Regions from separate parts of the Synechococcus sp. A10-1-5-1 genome, predicted to be linked through region 2. Evidence: riboswitches for the same ligand, from Rfam matches in the RefSeq annotation. Region 2 holds a riboswitch; the other holds the start of a gene.
What was found. A riboswitch is a leader RNA that binds a small molecule or an ion and turns the genes downstream of it on or off. The one in region 2 is predicted to bind cobalamin.

Region 1: it holds a riboswitch for cobalamin, as region 2 does, so the genes downstream of both, MY494_RS01440 (HupE/UreJ family protein) here and MY494_RS12245 (HupE/UreJ family protein) in region 2, are expected to answer to the same signal.

The regions. Positions count from the first base shown of each region.
Region 1 covers NZ_CP096032.1:276,456-283,985, reverse strand. The annotation lists gene MY494_RS01470 (peroxiredoxin) at 1-39, shown strand, start outside; gene MY494_RS01465 (LD-carboxypeptidase) at 69-1,070, opposite strand; gene purQ (phosphoribosylformylglycinamidine synthase subunit PurQ) at 1,067-1,720, opposite strand; gene purS (phosphoribosylformylglycinamidine synthase subunit PurS) at 1,724-1,993, opposite strand; gene MY494_RS01450 (hypothetical protein) at 2,085-2,420, shown strand; gene cobW (cobalamin biosynthesis protein CobW) at 2,417-3,484, opposite strand; gene MY494_RS01440 (HupE/UreJ family protein) at 3,487-4,077, opposite strand; cobalamin riboswitch at 4,101-4,249, opposite strand; gene MY494_RS01435 (pentapeptide repeat-containing protein) at 4,255-4,680, opposite strand; gene upp (uracil phosphoribosyltransferase) at 4,847-5,518, shown strand; gene MY494_RS01425 (hypothetical protein) at 5,549-5,845, shown strand; gene ilvD (dihydroxy-acid dehydratase) at 5,888-7,530, shown strand, end outside.
Region 2 covers NZ_CP096032.1:2,263,909-2,271,438, forward strand. The annotation lists gene MY494_RS12230 (lysylphosphatidylglycerol synthase domain-containing protein) at 1-523, shown strand, start outside; gene MY494_RS12235 (Fur family transcriptional regulator) at 545-1,018, shown strand; gene MY494_RS12240 (hypothetical protein) at 1,019-1,159, opposite strand; gene MY494_RS12245 (HupE/UreJ family protein) at 1,226-1,801, opposite strand; cobalamin riboswitch at 1,829-1,972, opposite strand; gene MY494_RS12250 (GTP-binding protein) at 1,973-3,103, opposite strand; gene MY494_RS12255 (hypothetical protein) at 3,165-3,677, opposite strand; gene MY494_RS12260 (metal ABC transporter substrate-binding protein) at 3,824-4,717, shown strand; gene MY494_RS12265 (hypothetical protein) at 4,769-5,740, shown strand; gene MY494_RS12270 (metal ABC transporter ATP-binding protein) at 5,790-6,482, shown strand; gene MY494_RS12275 (transcriptional repressor) at 6,479-6,880, opposite strand; gene MY494_RS12280 (metal ABC transporter permease) at 6,912-7,530, shown strand, end outside.

The DNA of each region.
Region 1 (7,530 bases), 420 kb from region 2:
CCCGTGAAGAGCAAAGAGTTCTTCGCCGCCGTCAACTGAAACCTGTCTTCAGTGCAGGGTTGAGGGGCCTAACGGCCCCTTTTTTTGTGCTGATGCACTGGCTCGTGCGCCGACACCAAACTCAATTGACCACTGCCCCCATCCAGTCGCGCCTGAACACCCAGCGGTAAGGCCATGTTTGGCCGTCCATGGCCGACGGGCAGATCCTTCACCAAGGGAATGCCCAAGGACCCCAAACGCTCCTCAAGGATCTCGTCCATCGAGAAATCCCCTGGCAGCACATCATCTTCGGCCCAGCTAAAGCGACCAAGACCGATACCTCGCACCCCAGCCAGCTGACCGGACGTGCGCCATTGGGTGAGCTGGCGATCGATCCGGTATGGAGCTTCACCGGTGTCCTCGAACACCAGAATCGTGCCCCGAAGCGAGGGCAGCCATGGCGTCCCAATCAAACTGGTGGCGATGGTGAGGTTGCTCACCACCAACGGTCCCTGAACCAAGCCGGGACGCAGCCCTTGACCATGCAAGGCCGGAACGTTCATCCCCTTTAACAGGGCCGCAAGGCGCCGCCACTGCTGATCCGAGCCACCGAACCAGCCATGGATAGCCCCAGAACTGCCAGCCGCCAGCTGAGCCAGAAGCAGGGCAGAACAGTCAGAGAAGCCAACGCACCAGCGTGGTCCAGGCGGGATCGACCAACCCTGTTCGAGAACGCGAGCACTCCCCCAGCCGGCCCCGACCAGGAACAGGGCATCGATGGAGGGATCAAGCCAGGCCTGACGAAGGGCCGAGGCCCGCTGCTGATCCGTCGCCGAAAACCATCGCCATTGACCGCCTAACTCAGGAGGCGTTAACAACACCCAGCCCTCTTGCTGGCAGCGCCGCCGCAGTCCCTCAAGCATGGGATCTGTCCGCTCAAGCCAGGTGCCTGGCGCAAGCGCCGCGATGCGCGCCCCCTGTTTCAGGGGTGCAGGACTGGTCTGGAACGTCGCCCCGGCGGCGAGGGCAGCCAGTGGGGCAGCCGCCGTCACCGCCCCAAGGAGCAGCTCACGGCGGCCCCAGAGCGTCATCCCAGCAAACTGCCCAACAAGCGACGACCATCCACACCACCTGTCGCGGGATCACAGGCTCTCTCAGGGTGAGGCATCAGACCGAGCACATTCCCCTTGGCATTGGTCAGGCCTGCCACATCAGCCATCGAACCATTCGGATTGCGGCAGTACCGCAGGACCACTTGGCCCTGATCCTCCAGAACCTTGAGTTGATCAGGATCGGCCTGGTAGCGGCCCTCACCGTGGGCGATGGGGAAGTTCACCACTTCGCCGCTGGTATAGCCCTGAAGCCAACTGCACTGGCCGGGTTCAACCCGCAAATCAGTGGGTTCACAAATGAAGTGCAGTTTTTGGTTTCGGGTCAGGGCACCAGGGAGCAATCCCATCTCCGTCAGCACCTGGAAGCCGTTGCAGATCCCCAGTACGCGCCCGCCTCGGTTCGCGAAAGCAACGACCTCCTCCAGCACAGGGGCAAAGCGAGCGATGGCCCCACAACGGAGATAGTCTCCATAACTGAAGCCACCGGGAATCACCACGGCATCGAGTCCGCTCAGATCCCGCTCTTCATGCCACAGGAAACGGGTCTCAATGCCGAGGCAGCCCTGGGCTGCCCACTGAACGTCCCGGTCACAATTCGACCCGGGAAAGACGACTACGCCGAGGGTCATTGCTCAGGCTCCTGCGTTGGAGTCGTCCTTGAGCTCGAGGCTCCAGTCCTCGATAACAGGATTGGCCAAGAGCCGGTCGCTCAAGAGCTCCAGCTGCTGACGTGCGGTCTGGGCGTCGGGGGCAGTCAGTTCCACCTCGACAGCTTTGCCAATCCGCAGCTTGCTAATGCCGTCTACACCCAAGCGTGATGCGGCGGCTCGGGTGGCTTCACCGGCGGGATCGAGCACGGAGGGCCTCAGGGAGACCAACACACGGGCAGAGAAGACGGGCACCTGAGCTCTAGGTGGGGTTTGTTAAATCTTGGCAGGCCGGCTGTCGCCAAGCCTCTGCGTGATCAGGTTGGTGGTGGTCCCACGGGGCGCCATGAACCACCTGCATCCGCTGCCCTCGCTGCTGACGGCCTGCGCCGCCCTGGCCTGTCAGACCGCAGCCCAGGCCGGTGAGCCGTTCACAGTGCCCTTGGAATGCCGCCTCGATTCCAGTGCCTGGCTTCCCTGCACGATGACCGTCGAGCGGCTCGGTGAGCACTGGTGGCTGCAGGTGGGTCGCCGTCGCTTCGACTTCCGCCATGACGGACGAGGTCGGATCGAACTCCAGGAAGCCCAAGGAACCAGACGCCTGGTGCAACCCAGCTGGAGGTCCCACCAGGCGCTCTGCTGGGACGGAATCTGTGCGAAGGGAGACCTGCCGCTCGATTAGGAAAGGGCCGCGCTCAACTTTTCCTTGAGCTTTGAGCTGTCCAAGGAAAGGCCTAAGGCGACCAGCTCCAGCCCGTCGATCTCGGGCCGATCCAATCGGGAGCTGGTGTCAAACCAACACTCCAACCGTGGGCCCACGGCCTGGATCTGGAGGGGGTGGCTTTTTCCAGGCAGCCAAGCCCGTCCCTTCAGCCTGAGCAGACCGTACTCAGCGATCACAGCCGGAAGAAGCAATTCCAGCTGTGCCTTGCTGGTCGATCCCTTCCAGTCCAAAGCCATGGACTCCATCGCCACGTGGGTGTGGTCGTGATGGTCGTGGTCGTGGTCGTGGTCGTGGTCGTGGTCGTGGTGATGGTCCTCGTGTTCCGGGCGATCCAGTCCCATCAGCAGGGCGGCGGGAACATTGCCACGGGCCATGGGCAGGACGGAGACCCCGCTGCGGAGCTTGGCGCTCAAGCGCGTTTGCAGGGCGCCAATGGCCTCATCACTGAGGCAGTCAGCCCGGCTCATCAGCACGAGGTCCGCGGCCTCGAGTTGGTCCTCAAAAAGCGCATTGATGTCGCTGAGGTGATCCAGGCTGGGATCCGCTTGACGTTGCGCTTCAAGGGCCGCGGGATCAGCAACGACGCTGCCGCCACTGAGAGCCTCCCCATCGACCACCGTCACCACACCGGTCACCCGAGTTCTGGTGCGGATCTCGGGCCAGCGAAAGGCCTGGACAAGCGGAACAGGTAAGGCCAAGCCGCTCGTCTCAACCACGATGCCGTCGAGCTGATCGGCCCGCTGAAGGAGCTGCTGCATCACCGGCAGGAACTCATCTTGAACAGTGCAGCAGAGACAACCATTGGCCAGTTCGACCACACGGCCCTCGAGCTCGTCCTCGGGGCAAAAGCCGCAGCTACGAATTAAGTCGCCATCGATCCCGACCTCACCGAACTCATTCACCAGAACGGCGAGTCGGAGGCCACTGGAGACGAGCAGTTGGCGCAGCAGCGTGGACTTACCAGCGCCAAGGAATCCGGTCACGACGGTGACCGGTAGGCGGGATGCAGGAGCCGCAGTCATCGTCAGGCCAGAAGGGCAGTCCAGGTGAAGGCAGCGCCAATGCCGACCATCACACCAGCCAACAACTGTCTAACGGTGGGCTGAATCTCAAGGCTGACGCGGCGCATGGCCACCAAGGACACCACAAGAAGAGCGCCTTGGCTCAGAAGCAAACCGAGCAGATAGAAGGCAATCGGGGTGGACTCCCAACCGATGACCGAAGCACTGAGGACGTAACCGTGCAGAGCAAAAGCAGGGATCAAGCTCAAGGCCGGTAAGCGTCCTGCGATCACCAAGCCTTCAACCACCAAGGACAGCGAGACGAGGGCCTCAGCTCCAGGCAATCCAGGAAGCCAAAGACCCAGGGCACTGGCGGACAAACCAACCACGAGCAAGGCCATGGTCCAGCGCATGGAGCGCTGTAGCCCAACCAAACCCAGGGCCATGAGGAACAGCAGATGATCCGGCCCCAACAGCGGGTGGGCCAGACCACTCAGCAGGCCGCTGACGGGTGACGGTGCAAGAGCCAGGGACTCCATCGGGTGATGGGCCAGTGCTGGAGAGGCAAGAACGGGAGCCAAGAGGAGCGCAGCGGCCCCAAAACGCTTCAACATCAAGAGAACTGGTCCGCGCCAGGGGTCATTTGGATGGAACCGGCGGGCGTTCTGACTGGAGTCCTGGGGTCAGGACTCTTCACAGCTGCGGGACAGCGCCGGAATTTCACCGGACTTTCCCCGTTTCCTCTTCGGGCTGATCCCCCGAAGAACCGGAGACCAGAGCCTAAGCGCTGATTAACGGCAGGCCAGGCTTTCGCGGGTGTCGACTCCGGTACGAGGGTTCACACCACTGGCCCGGGCACAAAGGGCCTTCTGTTGAGGAAGATCCAGCACCGCATCGGTGAAGTCCGTTCCCTCGATGACGGCACCGGTGAATTTGCTGTTCATCAACATGGCGTTGCGAAAGACAGCACCACTGAGATCAGCGTTGTCAAAGCGGGTGGCAAAGGCGACGACGTCCTCAAGATCCGCTGCGGAGAGGTTCGCCTTTTGAAGATTGGCGGTGTTGAACACAGCACCGCGCAGGTCGGTTTCGCTCAAGTCGAAACCTTCCATGGAAGCTTTCAAAAACTCCTGCTGTTGCAAGTTGCGGCCGTGCATGTCCGGTTGCAGATCCTGAGCACTGCGCTGACCCCGAAGCTCCGGGGCTGTGATCGCCATGGCCGGAGCGGGAGCAGGCAGAACGGCCGTCACCAGTACAGCCAGGCAGAGGGCGAGGGCGGTGAGCGACCGGGCCACGAGCGACTGAGCAAGAGCTCCGAGGTTCCGCACTGCAGCTTTAGCTTGGGCGCTCAAGTTATTGCAGGCGGATACCGGAGCGCGACCGATGAGCAAGACCCTTCGGGTGGTGGTGCCGCCCCATCCACTCATTGGCCACTGGTTGACCCTTCTGCGGGATGCGGACACGCCACAGCCGTTGTTTGCCACGGCCATGGCGGAATTGGGGCGCTGGTTGACTTACGAAGCCATGCGCGACTGGATCCCCTACCAGCGTGTTCAGGTGCAAACGCCATTAGCCCAAACAGAGGGAACCATCGTCGATGGTTCGATTCCAGTCCTGGCCGTTCCCGTCCTGCGTGCTGGTCTTGGCCTCTGGGACGGGGCGAAGACAGTGATCCCCAGTGCGTCGGTGGCCCACATGGGCCTGCAACGGGATGAAGCCAGTGGACGGTGCCGTTGTTACTTCAACGGCTTGCCCGAATCCATTCCAGCCAACGCGGGCGTGCTGGTCTTTGATCCGATGGTGGCAACCGCCGGCACCCTGCTGAATGTGCTCGAGCAACTGGAGACCAAGGGCGTCACAGGTCAACGGGTGCGCGTGATCTCCGCCCTGGCGGCTAGTCCGGGCCTGAAAACCCTGGGGGAGCGCTACAGCGATCTCACCATCTACACCGGCTGCATCGATGCGGAGTTGGACGGCCAACAGCGAATTCTCCCCGGATTGGGTGACGCTGGCGACCGTCTCTATGGCAAGCCGCAGTCAGGCTTCGTAGGCTGAGCACACTCCTCAGACCCTCGACCTGCAGCTATGTCCAACCGAGACGGCGGTTCCGGATCTCTGGGCACCCTCTTGGCTGGTGCAGTGATTGGTGCGGCTGGTTTCGCATGGTGGCTCTACTCAGAAGCAGAACGGCGCCAGCAGCACACCCGCCAAGAGCGCAGCCTGCGGCTCAGCCGTCTGACCGATCACGACGAGCAGGCCTTCGACCCCAACAGCGAAAGCCCCGTGGTCCGAGAACACGAACTGCAGGACAAGGTTCAGCAACTGAACCAAGCGATTGAGGATGTTCGCCGGCAACTCGAAGGCCTAAGCCCCCAGAGCTGATCAGGCTCCTCGGTAGGTTGCTGTTGAGATCAAACCGCAGCCATGCTCCGCTCCGCCGCGATTACCCAGGGCATTCAGCGCTCCCCCAACCGCGCCATGTTGCGGGCTGTCGGTTTTGGGGATGCTGACTTCAACAAGCCGATCATTGGCATTGCCAACGGCTACAGCACGATCACGCCCTGCAATGTCGGTCTCGATGACCTAGCCAGGCGTGCGGAGCAGGCAGCCCTCGAGGCCGGGGCGATGCCACAGATGTTCGGCACCATCACCGTCAGCGACGGCATTTCGATGGGCACCGAGGGAATGAAGTACTCCCTGGTGAGCCGCGAAGTGATTGCTGATGCGATTGAAACGGCGTGCAACGGCGAGTCCATGGACGGGGTCCTGGCCGTTGGCGGCTGTGACAAGAACATGCCCGGCGCCATGTTGGCGATGGCGCGGATGAACATCCCGTCTGTCTTTGTCTATGGCGGCACAATCAAGCCGGGCAAGTTGGGCGGTTGTGATCTGACCGTTGTCAGTGCCTTTGAGGCCGTCGGTCAGCTCACCAGTGGCCAGATCGATGAGGAACGCCTCACCGAAATCGAAAAAAATGCCTGTCCCGGTGCGGGGAGCTGCGGCGGCATGTTCACCGCCAACACCATGAGTGCGGCGATCGAGACGATGGGCTTGAGCCTGCCCTACAGCTCGACCATGGCCGCCGAGGATCCAGAAAAAGCGGAGAGCGCTGCCCGCAGTGCTGAGGTCCTGGTCGAGGCGATCAAGGCCGATATCCGCCCCCTGGACCTTCTGACCCGTGAGGCCTTCGAGAACGCCATCAGCGTGATCATGGCCGTGGGCGGCTCCACAAACTCGGTCCTGCACCTACTGGCCATTGCACGCACTGCTGGCGTCGAACTGAGCATCGATGACTTTGAGCGGATTCGCGAGCGGGTCCCGGTGATCTGCGATCTCAAGCCCAGCGGTCGCTACGTCACCGTCGATCTCCATCAAGCCGGGGGGATCCCCCAGGTGATGAAGCTGCTCCTCGATGCAGGTCTGCTCCATGGCGAGTGCCGCACGATTGAAGGCAAAACCCTGAAGGAAACCCTCGCGAATGTGCCATCCGTTCCTGCCGCGGACCAAGACGTCATACGGCCTCTGAGCAATCCCCTCTACGCCAAAGGGCATTTGGCGATTCTCAAGGGCAACCTGGCCCAAGAAGGAGCCGTGGCCAAGATCAGTGGTGTCAAAAATCCCGTGATCACCGGCCCTGCTCGGGTGTTCGAAAGTGAAGAGACCTGCCTCGAGGCCATCCTCGACAAGCGGATCAATGCGGGTGATGTGGTCGTGGTGCGCAACGAAGGTCCTGTCGGCGGTCCCGGCATGCGCGAAATGCTTTCCCCCACCTCGGCCATCGTGGGTCAAGGCCTGCTCGACAAAGTGGCCTTGATTACCGATGGACGCTTTTCAGGGGGGTCCTACGGCCTGGTGATCGGCCACGTGGCCCCAGAGGCTGCCGTCGGTGGCAACATCGGCCTGATCCATGAAGGCGACAGCATCACGGTCGATGCCAAGCAGCTGTTGATTCAACTGAATGTTGATGAGAGCGAATTGGCCTCCCGTCGTGCGGCTTGGAGCAAGCCTGAACCCCGTTACCGCACGGGTGTGCTGGGTAAGTACGCCCGGCTAGTGAGCTCCAGTAG
Region 2 (7,530 bases):
GGCGGCGTTGTCCTTGGTGGCCTTGGGGGGTGGTCTGGCCCTGTTGGCCTTGCTGCCGCTGTTGGCTTTGATGCCCCGTTGGCTCAATCCCCTGCTGGAGCGTCTGGAGCGCCGCCGCGCCAAGGCGCTTGAAGTGGATCCTTCTGGCCTCACCCCAGGAAGCCTCCGCCTGCCGGGCTATCCCTGGTGGCCCCTGGCGGCTGAGCTGGTCTTTGTTCTCTGCCGCTTTGGCGGTTTCGCCTGCTGCGTTCAAGCCTTCGACTTGGCCTTCCAGCTGGACTGGACGGGTTGGTTGGCGGGCTTTGCCCTGGCTTGGACCGCAGGTCTGGTGGTTCCCGCTGCCCCCGGAGGATTGGGGGTGTTTGAAGCGGTGTTGGTGCTTCGCTTGGCGGCTTCTGTTCCTGAGGCGCCGCTGTTGGCCGTGGCCCTGAGCTATCGCCTGGTCGTCTCGTTGGCGGATTTGTTGGTGGCCGCCGCCGCCCGCAGGGACCTGGCAGCACTTCGCAACAGTGGGTATTGTTGAGAAGTGCCCTGAGAGAGCGTCGTGCCCGCTGGTCCTGTCTCCCAGGTGCAGGCCGATGCATTGCGCAGCTCTCTGCATGATCGCGGGCAGCGTCTGACGCCCCAGCGCCAACGGGTCTTGACTTTGTTTGAGCGCCTTGGTGAGGGCAGTCACCTCAGCGCTGAGGAGGTCCATCAGCGCCTGCTCAAGGCGGATGAACGGGTCTCACTGGCCACGGTCTATCGCACCTTGCGGCTGCTGAGCTCCATGGAGCTGTTGTGCGAATTGGAGCTGCCGGAAGGGGGTCGGCGCTTTGAACTGGCCAGCGATGAGGCCCACCGGGACCATCACCACCTGGTCTGCGCTCGCTGCGGCCACACCGAAGAATTCGAGAGCGAAGCGGTGCTGCAGGCTGGTGGAGAGGCCGCGGCTTTACACGGCTTTCAATTGCTGAATTGTGTGTTGAACGTGCGCGCTCTCTGCCCTAGCTGCGCTCAGCAGGAAGCCGAGGGATGACTAGCGCCGGTTGACGCGAACCGGGACGAGCGATGGCTGCATTAAGCCACCGCCCCCGTTGTCATCGTCGGAATCGGTGGCGAGCCAAAAGATCAGACCGACGAGCCCCAGAACGGTCGTGAGTGCAGCGAACTCGGCCATCCAGGGGGATGCGGTTCGACACACCATAACGGTGTTTTTCGCTTCTGCTGTCGCGGTTGCTGCAGCTCAGAGGGGAGCGATCGCCAGCAGGCCGCCAGCCAGCGCCAGCAGGCCTGCCCCAAGGCTGGCCAGGCTGCGTTCCAACCGCTGGCTCAGCCAGGCGCTGCTACCGACCACAGCCACCGAGCTCAGCAGAGCACCAGCCCACCAGAGGGAGGTGCCGCTGGACTCCAGGCCGTGGAGCATCGCGTGGAGACCAAGGCCGCCAGCAACGGTGAGCGCCAGCACCTGGCGGCCGCAGCTGCCACGCAGCACCAGGACCAAAACGGCGGCCACGGCGGAGACCGCCAGGGCTGCCAGCACTTCGGCTCCAGGCAGTTGGCCGCCGAAGCTGCCGAAGACCGAACCGATCAGGGCCCCAGCCAGGGCATAGATCAGCAGTTGGCGGCCTGCCTGGGCGGCGCAGAGGCCCACGGCCACCAGCATCAGCAGGTGGTCCAAGCCCAGCAGGGGATGCAGGGCGCCGCCCAACACTCGATGGTCGGCGGTTCCATGGGCTCCGGCTGGCAGCACCGACAGCAGGCTCAGGCCCAGTCCGGCGGCGGTGCTGGTCAGCAGCGATCGGGTCAGTTTCGAGGTCATGGCAGATCCGGTCCGCGCCGGTGCTGAGGTTGAAGGAGGAGGCGCGGCGAGCGTTCTGACTGGAGAGCGCGAGGCTCCCATCACAGCTGCGGGACAGTGCCGGATTCGCGCCGGACTTTCCTCGTTGCCTTCCTGGGCTGAGTCCAGGAAACCGCTGATCGGATTATCGCTTCAGGAGAAACCCTTGCCGGCATCTTTCGCGACGCAGGCCTGAAGTTGCTTGCGGATCTTGGCGTGGTCGAGGTTTTTGCCGATCACCACCAGTTGGTTTTTGCGGTCGCTGGGCTTGCTCCACTCGCTGTCATCGATGGAGAAGCGCTTGCCGGCCAGGTGAAAGACGTGTCGCTTGCTGCTCTCGTTGAACCAGAGGATTCCCTTGGCGCGGAACACCCCGGCGGGGAGCTGGTTATCGAGGAAGTTTTGGAATTTACGCAGCGAGAAGGGACCTTCGCTGCCAAAGGAAAGGGATGTGAATCCCTCGATGGCGAGGTGATCCGCGTGGGAGTGCTCGTGGGAATGGTCGTGGGAATGGTCGTGGCTGTGATCGTGCTCGCAGTGACCGTGGTCGTGATCGCAGTTGCTGTGGTCATGGGCATGGTCATGGTCGTGCTCATGCACGCAGTGGCCGTGGTCGTGGTCGCAGTCGTCGTGGTTTTGCTCCGCAGTGACCTTGTCGCTTTCGAACAGGCCCACGCTGAGCAGCAGCGGCAGGTTGACCTCGCCTTTCACCGAGCGCAGGATCCGGGCATCGGTTTTGATCTCCCTTAACTGGGCTTCCACCTCGTTGAGCCGCGCTTCGCTGACGAGGTCGCATTTGTTGAGCAGCAGGATGTCGCCGTAGACGACCTGGGCGCGGGCGACCTCCCCCTCGAGGATCTCGTCGCTGAAGTTTTCGGCATCGATCAACGTGATGATCGAGTCGAGCCGAGTCTGATCCCGTAGATCGCTGCCAAGGAAGGTCATGGCTACGGGCAGGGGATCCGCAAGCCCCGTGGTTTCCACCACCAGGTAGTCCACGGGATCTGGACGATCGAGGATGCGATAGACGGCCTCGAGCAGCTCACCATTGATGGAGCAGCAGATGCAGCCGTTGCTCAGTTCGACCATGTCCTCGCCGGTGGCGATGATCAGGTCGTTGTCGATGCCAATCTCCCCGAACTCATTGACCAGCACCGCCGTTTTGACGCCCTGCTGGTTGCTGAGAATGTGGTTGAGCAGCGTGGTTTTTCCCGCTCCAAGGAAGCCCGTGAGGATGGTTACGGGGAGCCCGCTGGGGGCCTGATCCATCAGGCTGCTGCTCATGGTGAAGGCTGCTTGCTGCGGCTTCGATCGGTCCCCTCAGTCTGGGACGTGGCCTGCAGCTTTAGAAGCCGCTCAAGCCGCAGGTCTCCCGATAGGTCTGCGCGATCGCTTGGTTCTCGGCTGAGCTGGTGAGGTCCTTGTAGGACTGGGCCGCGGCTTTGGCTCCAGTCCCATCCCCATCGGAGAAGGCATCGAGCATGGCGTTGATCACACCCAGTTCCTGTTGCTCGAGTACGAGATAGCGCGCTTGGGCGCTTTTGCAGGGGCCGTCCTGGAGGCTGGCCTGAATGCTTTGTAGGGCGTCGGTGTAACGCGTTGCGGTGGCTCGGATCTGCTGGATCAGGGCCTCATGGTCGTGGTCGTCTTCGGGATCAAAGCGTTCCGGAGCTAACGCAATGCCCTTCAACAGGTGGCCTTCGAGGGCTGTGATGGCGCCTTCGTTGTAGGCGAGGAGTTCTTTCTGTTGGAGGCTCATCGCCGTGGAGTCAGCGCTGGGTGATTGGCAGGCCGTCAGGGCCAAGAGGCCTGCGGCGATGAATCCGGCATGGGCTCCAGAACGTCTGAGGGATTGCATCAGCAGCGGAATGACAGGCCTTGTCCACAGCCTGATGACGGCGCAACGGCATGGCAACGAGAGGTCAAATCGCCGAGATTGAGAACTGTTATCATTCTTGAAAACGTGTATTGGTCTTGGTGCGCTGCTCTGCGCTTGTTGCCGGAATGGGTCTTGCCGCCGGTGTGACTGCTCTGGCCGTTCGACCCGTCGCTGCTGCTCAGCAGATCCCTTCTGTGGTGGCGGCCAACGGAATTCTTTGCGACCTCGTTCGCGTCGTGGCTGGATCCACGGTCTCTGTCGCTTGCTTGGTCCCGGATGGAGCGGATCCCCACGACTACCGCTTGAGTGCCAGGGATCGCTCGAAGATTCAGTCGGCTTCGGTTGTGTTCCTCAATGGATACCGATTAAGCCCTGCGCTGGAGCGCATTGGGCAGCTGAAGCGGACGGTCAAGGTTGCTGAAGTCGCCGTGCCGTCCAGCCCATCTCGGGATCCACATGTTTGGCATAACCCTCTTCAGGCGGTAGCGATGGCGAAGGTGGTTGCCGTCCAGCTCAGGGGCAGCGTGTCTGGAGCGGCCCGTGCCTCGGTTGATGGCCGGCTCACGCGAGTTGCCTCTGTGCTGCAGCAATTGGATCGCTGGACTGCAGCTCAGTTCGCCACCGTTCCCAAGGCCCACCGAGTTGTTCTAACGGAGCATGATGCGCTCTCTTCTCTGGCCAGGCGCTACCAGGTTCGTTATGTGCCTTTGATGGAATCATTCGCATCCGGTGGGCCGCTTCGTCCCAGCAGTCTTCGCGAGATCTCTAAGGCTGTGAAGGCATCAGGAACGAAGTATCTGTTTTCAGAATCAAGTGCAACGTCGAAAACGCTGCGTCGCATTAGTAAGACCTCGGGTGTCCCTGTCTATCAGAAGCATCTTGTCGTGGATGGAGTTGCAAAGCGGAAGACCTATGTCGGTACGTTTGTTTCCAATGTCTGTGCCCTGGTGAGTGCGCAAGGGGGGCGTTGCGACCGTGCATCTGGTGATCAAATTGCATCTCGCTGGAGCGCAATTTAGTCGTCTTGCTGAATCTTTTGTCCTTTCGTTGAAACTTTTGCCATGGGCATGATGCATCCCTGCTCGTTCATCTCTCTTCTTAAGCGCCTTCCCTGGACGGCGAGCTGCATCCTGACCCTTTCGGCGCCCGCTGTTGCCCATGGCGGTCCTGGTGGTCAGGATCTAAAGCCTGGTGAGTTCAAGGCTTCTCCAATCATCACCATCGAAGGACATGGTGGGCTTGAGAACAATGTGCAGGGACCACCGAGGCACTACGCCATCGATGGGCTCTACGGAACGGTTCTCGAGTGGGGGCTTGAGAACAAAGGCAGTTTTGCGATTGAAGCCGCCATTGGTCCTGCTTTCGTGTGGGGTGAGGCTGAACACTTCTATGGCCAAGTTCATGCCCATGGTTCCCATGAGGATGAAGGCCATGATGATGATCATGGTGAGGATGAGGCGGAATCATTTTCGTCGGCTAGCCCCTGGCGCCGGACTGATATCAAGGGTTATCTCTCCGCCCGGTATCAACCAACTGGGAATCTTTCGTTTCAGGCAACCTGGAAGCCCTATTACATCACCCGAACTCAGACGCAGGATGGTCTCGAAGATGAGTTGGGTTTAAGGAATGAGGTCCAGGTTGGTGCTCTCTATGCCTTTGGTGATGGTGATGTCAATTTCGCTTTGGGCGATGGCCTTGAAAGCGTTGTCGACGGCGTATTTGTTTCTGCCTACAACAACACGGGCTGGGACAGTAATGGTACGTACCTCGGTAATTACACCGACGCTTGGGCAGGCTTTGGGTTTAACTATGACCAGCTCAATGTGACCCTCTCGGGAGGCCCCCGCTTCTACACCCCTGGTCGCTACGCCAACCTTCCCCAGCGCACGGACTGGGGTGGTGAGATTGAGTTTGAATACCCCATCACGGACAATGTTGTTGCTTTCGCTCACTGGGAGGCGGTCTATAGCTCCGAGGGCGGCGAAGGTTGGGGAATTGGATTCCAGCATCACATCGGTACTGGAGTGACCCTTCGCTTTTAGGGGATTGCGCAGAGATCCGACTAGCTTGAGTTAGAGACGCTTGACCGGCTTGCTTCGCGTTCAAAATCTCTGCGTCCATCGCGGTCCGCAGCTTGTCCTGGAGGATGTCTCGTTCAACATCAAGCCTGGGTCATTGACGGCCTTGGTTGGGCCGAATGGGGCTGGTAAAAGCACTCTTTTGCATGCCCTTGAGGGGCAGTTGCCGGCATCGTCTGGCGTCATGGAGTTGGCTGGCTGTCCACTGACGCCCGCCTTGGCTCGACGTCAGATCGCCCTCATGCCGCAACGGGGAGTCATTGATTGGACCTTTCCGATCACGGTCCATGAATTGGTGGCCCTTGGCCGCTTGTTGGGTCGTCGTCCGGGCTGTTGCGATGTGGATGCGGTTTTGCAGCGGGTTGGCCTTGCAGGATTAGGGACCCGTCGATTGGATGAGCTGTCAGGCGGACAGCAGCAGCGGGCGCTTCTCGCCCGAACGCTGTTGCAGCCCGCCCAGCTCTTGCTTCTGGATGAACCCTGCGCGGCAATTGACCCCCCATCACGTACAAATTTGCTGCAGGTGATGCGTCAGCTGTGTGATTCAGGGTTGACGCTGCTTGTGAGTAGTCATGACTGGGGCAGTGATTTGGATTGCTACGACCAAGTTCTCGTTTTGGATCGAGCGCTTCTTGCCCAGGGTGCCCCCGAGACTGTCAGGAGCTCATTGGGTGATTTGAGAGTGGGGCATCAGTGCTGCGGTTAGTCCCGTTGGCGGGACTTGCACTGTTCGCACAGCCCAAAAAACTCGAGGGTATGAAACAGCAATTCGAAGCCATGTCTGTCAGCTGTGCCGAGGTCGACATGATGAACGGGGCAGCTGTTGAGGACAGCCGTTTCACCGCAGTCCACACAGGTGATGTGATGTTCGTCCCGTCCCAGCGGCGCAAAGAGGGCTTCCCCGCTGGGCAGATGCCTGCAGCGAATCTGTCCGCGTTGCTGCAGTTGGCGCAGGTGTCTGTAAACCGTGGCCAGTCCCATCGGACTGTTGCTGGCCCGCAGACGGGCGTGCAGGTCCTGTCCCGACAGCTCTTGATCGGCATCCTCCAGGTGCTGAATGATCAGCTGCTGCCGCTCGTTAGTCCCGGCAGCCTGGGAGGGCATGCGCTTCCACTTCGGAGGTGTTCCTGATCCTATGGCTGACTCTTGGTGGCTCTTTCCCTTCACCATCGCTCTTGTGGTGGGCATGCTCTGCCCTCTGGCAGGAACAGCACTCTTGGTGCAACGACGGCTGTTTCAGGTCAACCTGATTTCCCATGCTGTGCTGCCCGGACTGGCCATTGCCCTTTTCTGGGGAATTGAACCCGGCATCGGCGGCCTGATCAGTGGGGTGTTATTTGCACTGGTGGCGGAGCGCATGACCAGTGCTTTGCCCCAGGAAGATCGCTACAGGGAAGCAGTCCTCAACTCCGTGTTGGCCGGATCGCTTGGTCTCGGTGTTCTCCTGATTCCTTTACTGGGGATCCGCGTCGATCTTGAGGCTGTCTTGTTCGGGGATCTTCTGGCCGCTGGCCCCCGTGAGCTCATCCAAAGCCTCATGGCCTTGGCTTTGATTGTGATTCTGTTGGCGGGGCGTTATCGCCAGTACGTCTATCTCGGCGTCGATCCTGTTGGAGCCCAAGCCGCAGGGCTCCAGGTCACAGCCCTGCGCTTTTTGCTGACGTTGGTTGCGGCCGCAGCGGTGGTGAGTGCCGTTAGCGCAGTGGGCATCGTCTTGGTTGTCAGCTTGATGGCAGCTCCTGCATTACTGGCTC